2 regions of the Gordonia oleivorans genome follow, and region 2 is predicted to be linked to the other one. Evidence: predicted binding sites of a transcription regulator. Region 2 holds the regulator's gene; the other holds the start of a gene.
The links. The regulator LexA, encoded in region 2, represses DNA repair genes until DNA is damaged. The targets are predictions, from matches to a motif close to CGAACANNTGTTCG.
Positions count from the first base shown of each region.

Region 1 (3,415 bases), on a different contig from region 2:
ACACCCGCGCGGGTATCCGCGGGCGGCTCCCGCTCAGTGTCGGGTCCGCGTGCGAGTTCCGTTTCGGCAGTTCCATTCTCCGCGTCAGAGCCGCTCTCCTCGAGCAAGGACATCTGCGCCACACCCGCATCGGTGGCGGCATCCGCAGTCGACTCGGGCTCAAGAGCCGGTTCTGGCTTCGGTTCCGGCCGCCGGACCTGCACCACCGATTCGGCTGCACCACCTCCGGATTCGCGGTCGGCGGCAGAACTCCGCTGTTCCTGCGCCTGCTGCTCCCGCTGCTCCTGTTCCTGCTGTTCTTGTTGTCGTTGGCGTTCCTCGATCGCCGCGGCGGTGGTCTCATCGGCAATGACGTGCAACACGATCTGCACATCCGGAATACACCCCGGCTCCGGGATCACCGACGGACAGTCCTCACGCCCGCACTCACACGCGAACTGCGTCCCCGACAACAACGAGTACATGGCATCGGCCTGACGTTGCCGCCGCGTCCGCGGATCCTTCCGGCAGGCGCAGTCGGCCAGGGCCGCGATCGTCTTCTCCGCGATCGTGATGTTCTCCGCGGACATGGTGCCGGTGATCTCCCCGGTCCCATCCCCCTCGAAATGAGTGAACACACCCCGCTTGTCCAGGTTCCGCTTCCGCGGTTCCCGCACCGCGTCCGGTGCGTGCTGGAAGACGATCTTGTCGACCATGTCCCGCAAACTCGTCGCCGGCCACTGCCCCTGCCTGCTGAACAACCGCTCCGCGATCGCCACATCCACCAGGGCGGTGTTCGGATGCAAGGCCGGTCCCGGATCGAGCAGGTTGGTGCGGTCGATCAAGGTGCGGAACTGACTGTGACTGATCCGCCCCTCACGTAATGCCCGCCCGGTCTTCGGCAGGCGGGTGGCCATCACGATCGCCTCATCCAGCATCCGCCGGGTGGTCACCATCGCGAGATTCCGAGTCCGGGACATGTGTTCGGCCGCGATCTGCGCGTACTCCGCCGACTCATCCAACGGCCGGTCGGTCAGACACCTCACCACATAGGCGGTGAAGTACGAGTCCAGCCACGCCATATAGGAGCGGCACCGGTCCAGTTCGGTCATCGCGACCAGTACCTCGTTGATCGAATGCTGATCCAGCCGATCCGGATCCACCCCGAACAGAAACTCCGGCGGCAACCCCGGCCACGGCGACGGCCCCTGCTTCAGCAACGCGTCGCGCACATCCCCACGAATCCGCGCGCTCCACGGAATGGTGCTCACCCTCGCCCCCTCGAACAAGATGACCGTCGAAGCTCTCTTCGATCTGACCATCATTGTAGAGACGGCCACCGACAAAAACTTCTGACGAGGACGCCCACCCCGGAATCTGTGGACACCCGTGGGCGGTGCGCGCCCACATTGACACCCCAATGAGACGCTTCTAAACTTTCGTCTCATGACTCAGGTTTCGCCCGCCCCCGCCACCGACGCGAGTGACACCACCGCCTCGGAGGTCGCCGACGCCACCGCCTCCGACGCCGCGCGCGACGAGTACGCCCCGCTGGGACCGGGATCCAAGACGTGGGAGACCTGGGGAACCTGGACCGGCATGTTCCAGGGGCTGTGGGCGGGATCGATGCAGAACATGCATCCGAAACTCGGCCAGGCCGTCTGGGATCACTCGGATTTCTTCGGTGAACGCTGGGAACGTCTGATGCGCTCGTTGTATCCGATCAGCGGTGTCATCTTCGATCCCGTCGCCACCGACGGCGTCGCGGAGACCGGCCACGAGGTCCGCGACTATCACCGCACGATCAAGGGCACCATGCCCGACGGGTCGCGCTACCACGCACTCGACCCGGACGTCTTCTACTGGGCGCATGCCACCTTCTGGTACGGCAATGTCCGTCTGTGTGAACGTTTCGGGCCGTGGCTGACCGAGGATGACAAGCGGCAACTGTTCGAGGAATCCAAGGCGTGGTACGCACAGTACGGCGTCTCGATGCGTCCGGTACCGGACACCTACGAGGACTTCCTCGAGTACTGGGACCACATGTGCCGCAATGTTCTTCGCGATCACGAGTCGGTCCGGACGGTCCTCGACATCTCCACGCTGCCCCCGCCGCCGTTCTTGTCGTTCATCCCGAAAGGGCTCTGGCACCGGCACATCGCGCCGCGGAACGCGAAGGCGTTCCTCTGGCTGACCACCGGGTTCTACGACGAGCCGATCCGCGAGATGATGAATCTGCCGTGGACCGAACGTGACGAGAAGCTGTTCCGGTTGCTGGGCAGGGCGATCAACCTCGTCATGAACCGGCTCACCCCGAAACGGTATCTGCGCCACCCGCGTCCACGCGATGCGTGGGACCGTGTCAACGGCCGCGTCCCGAAGGACGCACCACTCGTGCAGACCCCGGCGCGCAATCTTCCTTCAGAATCCGAGCGCGACAACCCGATTCACTATTGCCCGGTGCACGCCGCACGTCGGGCAACGTACCCGGGTATGGTCACCGGCGACTGACCTACTGTTGCCCGCGGCCGCGCACCATCGCCTGTCGCACTCGGGCGGCGTCACGTTGCGCATACGGATTGGATTGTCCGGCACGAGATCCGGCAAGTTTGGCGCCGATGTGCTCACCGACGGTGATCGGTGAGTATCGACTGCCGGCGCCGACACAACTCGGCAGCGTCGAGATGGTGGCGTCGATGTTGCCGTCGTGGAAGTACGCGGCCGACCGTCGCCGTTCGATGGTGCCGTCGACGATCGGCGGCTTCACCCGATGCAGCGTGGACATCCACCGCTCGTTGGTCCAGCGCGCCATGAGATCGCCGAGATTGATCAGGAGCGCGCCGTCGGCCGGTGCCACGTCGTGCCAGTTTCCGTGGTGATCAAGGACCTGCAGCCCCTTGACCTGATCGGCCCACAGCACGGTGACGATCCCGTAGTCGGTGTGCTCCCCCATGCCGGTGAGCTCTCCGTCGATGTCCACCTCGCCGGGTGGCAGTGCGTAGTTGTTCATCCGCAGCACGTCGAGTGAGTGGTCGGTGTAGGCGTCGAAGAACTCCGGCGGCAGGTCCAGGGCATCGGCGAAGATGCGCGTCAGGGTGCGCGCGACCCGTCGCGCCTCGGCGAAGTACGCGGACACCGCCGCCTGAAAATGATCGACCGACGGCCAGGTGTTGTCGGCGTAGTGATCATCGGGCAGTGCCAGGGCGGGGTACTCGCGGGCCTCCACCCCGACGTTGAATGCCTCGAAGAAGTCGTTCATCCGTCCCGCGGACTCCACTCCGAGACTCAACGACAGTGACTCCGACTTGGGCGGGGCATAGCCACGGTTGATCTCCGGCGGTGTCCGGTAGGCCTTCTTCTCCTCGAGCGGCAGCGCGAAGAAATCGTCCATCACCGCGGTGAACTCGTCGAGCACCACCGCCGGGACCTGGTGGCC
Region 1 covers NZ_JBDZDI010000001.1:754,477-757,891, forward strand. Annotated here, with positions in the region: gene ABLE92_RS03375 (DUF222 domain-containing protein) at 1-1,250, opposite strand, end outside; gene ABLE92_RS03380 (oxygenase MpaB family protein) at 1,426-2,490, shown strand; gene ABLE92_RS03385 (isopenicillin N synthase family dioxygenase) at 2,492-3,415, opposite strand, start outside.
Region 1: ABLE92_RS03375 (DUF222 domain-containing protein) is a predicted target of LexA. The motif match lies at 1,278-1,291, and genes of this name have one in related genera.

Region 2 (3,415 bases):
TACGAACCCTGGATCGACTCGGCTGAGAGGGCATCGGGCGCATCCGTGCCGTTGCGCCGCGTGAGATTGCCCTGCAGATCGTCGATCTCGCGTTGGAAGTCCTCGAGGGAATCGAACGACCGGTACACCGACGCGAACCGGAGATAGGCGACCTCGTCGAGGTCACGCAACGGTTTGAGAATGGCGAGACCGACCTCGTTGCTGGGGATCTCCGCGACGCCCGAGGCGCGCACCGTCTCTTCGACCTGCTGCGCCAACTGGGCCAGATCGTCCTCGTGGACGTGCCGTCCCTGGCAGGCGCGGCGCACCCCGCGCATCACCTTCTCCCGACTGAACGGTTCGGTGACGCCGTTGCGCTTAACCACCGCCAGCACGGCGGTCTCCACGGTGGAGAATCGTCGGCCACAGGCGCTGCACGAACGGCGACGACGGATCGCCTGTCCCTCGTCGGCGACTCGGGAGTCGATGACCTTGGTGTCATCATTCCTGCAGAACGGGCAGCGCATGCATCGAGAATAGCGCCTCACCGCTCAGCGATATGCGGGCGTCAGCAGCGCCTGACCGACACGCAGGGCGCTGCCACCCATGTCGTTGAGCTCGACGATCTCGTCGATGACCGCCTGCCGCGGCATCTCGGGCGCGACGCGCGCGGCGACGGAGTTCAGCGACTCCCCCGCCCGGACGTGCACCACCTGCGTGGCCACCGGCGTGGGGGCGGTGGATTCCTGGTAATCGCTGCCGGCGACACCGATCAGCCACACCAGCATCGCCAGCGCCACCCCGGTCAGCAGGGCCACCGCGGCACCGCGACGGCCCGCCCGACGGGACTGCGACGCGGGCGCGGCGCACGGCGTCCCGGCCGGGCGCCTGGGGATCGCGACCCGGGGCCGGTCGACCGGACGATTGTCGGCCGGGCGGTGGAGGTGCCGGTGCCGCGCCGCCGGGGTGGCGCGGCGAGCCGGCACCGGCCGTCCGGCATGCACGATCGCGCCGCGCCGGGGCGTGACATCGTCTCGCGCCGCACCCCGGGCATCGGGAGCGGCACCGAAACGGGCACCGGACGGGGTGCGCCGAACCGTCGCCCGACGCGCCTGACCTGCGGTTTCACTGCGAACCAAGGTGTTCTGCATGAGAGTCTCCGATCTCGATCACTCGTTCGAGGAACTGATGTTCGAAGTTCTATCACGCACCTCCGACAATTTCTCGCAACACGTCGAACAAATGTTTGAAGTTGTCGGTGACCTGGACTAACCTGGCCGTTGACCAGCAGCGCAGACCCGCGGACAAACCCCGGCCGCACCGGACCACCGACTGCACGGGACAACCGACCGCACCGGACCACCGACAACACCGTCCGACCACAACAGAGTTTCCGACCGAAAGGATCGAACACCCGATGAGTGAGAAGAACCGACGTTCGACGACGTCGACGTCGTCGACCAAGCGCGGCCGCGGATCGGCCGCCGCCGACGAGCCGGAGGTCCCGTTCGACGCGGCGGCCGCGGAGGCCTCGCTCACGCCGCGTCAGCGGGGCGTGCTCGATGTGATCCGCAAGTCGGTGCGCGAGCGCGGCTATCCGCCGAGCATCCGCGAGATCGGCGACGCCGTCGGGCTGGCCTCGACGTCGTCGGTCGCCCATCAGCTGCGGACACTGGAACGCAAGGGACTGCTCAAGCGCGACCACAACCGCCCACGCGCGGTCAACGTGCAGGACGGCGAGCACACCCCACCGGACGACACCGCGGTCGCGTCGAATCTGCCCGCCCCGACCTTCGTCCCGGTTCTCGGGCGCATCGCGGCCGGTGGACCGATCCTCGCCGAGGAGGCCGTCGAGGACGTCTTCCCGCTGCCGCGTGAACTCGTCGGCGAGGGTTCACTGTTCCTGCTGAAGGTGGTCGGCGAGTCGATGATCGACGCCGCGATCTGTGACGGCGACTGGGTCGTCGTCCGGCAGCAGAACGTGGCCGACAACGGTGACATCGTCGCCGCGATGATCGACGGCGAGGCGACCGTGAAGACCTTCAAGCGCAAGGACGGTCACGTGTGGCTGATGCCGCACAACGAGCATTTCGAACCCATCCCCGGCGACGACGCCGCCATCCTGGGCAAGGTCGTCACGGTGATGCGCCGGATCTGATCCGGCTCCGGGCCCGCCCGGTGCGGCGCTCGCCGAAATTCAGCCGGCGAGCGCCGCGGTGGCGGCCTCACGTGCGGCCGCCGGGGAGGCGGTCGCGAGGGCAGCACTCGCCGCGGCACGGCACGCATCGAGTGTGACGCCGCCGAGTTTGGCACCGACCGCCGCCGACGCCGCCGGAGCACTCGACAGCGAGGTGACGCCGAGTCCGACGAGTACGCAGGCCAGCAGCGGGTCGGCGGCGGCCTCACCGCAGACGCCGACCGGTTTACCCGTACGTTTCCCGGCCTCGGCCACCATCGAGATGAGCGCGAGCACCGCGGGCTGCCACGGATCGGTGAGTTCGGCCAGATCGGCCGACATGCGGTCGGCGGCCATCGTGTACTGCGTCAGATCGTTGGTTCCGATCGACACGAAGTCGACCTCGGCGAGGATCGACGACGCGAGGATCGCGGCGGACGGGATCTCGACCATCACCCCGGCGACCAGACCACGCCCGCGGACCTGTGCCGCGAACTCCGCGGCCTCGTCGGCCGAGGCGATCATCGGTGCCATCACCCATGGAGTGCTGCCGGTCTCCCGGGCGGCCGCCGCGATGGCGTCGAGTTGCCCGGCGCGGATCTCCGGATGCCGAGCGGTGATCCGATTACCCCGGACCCCCAGAGCGGGGTTGGCCTCGGTGCCGTGGTCGACGAATTTCAACGGCTTGTCCGAACCCGCGTCGAGCGTCCGCACGACGACCTTCTTGCCCCCGAACGCCTCGAGCACCTCGCGGTAGAGCTCGGTCTGCTCGGCCACCGTGGGTGCCTCGGCGCTGTCGAGGAAGGCCAGTTCGGTCCGGAACAGGCCCACTCCCTCGACCGGATAGGCGGTGGCGGCGCGCGCGGAGACACCGTCGGCGACGTTGGCCAGGATGGCCGCCTCGTGACCGTCGGCGGTGTGCCCCGGCCCCGACCAGCCCGCGACGAGTTCCGCCTCGCGCCGGCTCTCGTCGACGGCCGCCTGCGCCTGCTCCGGATCCGGTTCCAGCACAACGGTTCCGGCGGTGCCGTCGACGAGCACCAGGGTTCCGGCGGGTACCTCGTCGAGGTCGGCGACCGCGACGATGCACGGGATGCCCAGCTGCCGGGCGATGATCGCGGTGTGACTGGTCGGCCCGCCGAGTCGGGTCACCAGCGCGGTGACCAGTTTGGGATCGAGGCCGGCGGTGTCGGCCGGCGCCAGATCGTCGGCGCAGAGCACCGACGGCTCGGTGGGCACCGGCACACCCGGTTCGGGTTG
Region 2 covers NZ_JBDZDI010000002.1:349,265-352,679, reverse strand. Annotated here, with positions in the region: gene hrpA (ATP-dependent RNA helicase HrpA) at 1-26, shown strand, start outside; gene nrdR (transcriptional regulator NrdR) at 1-506, opposite strand, end outside; gene ABLE92_RS05030 (LysM peptidoglycan-binding domain-containing protein) at 531-1,130, opposite strand; gene lexA (transcriptional repressor LexA) at 1,397-2,137, shown strand; gene ptsP (phosphoenolpyruvate--protein phosphotransferase) at 2,177-3,415, opposite strand, start outside.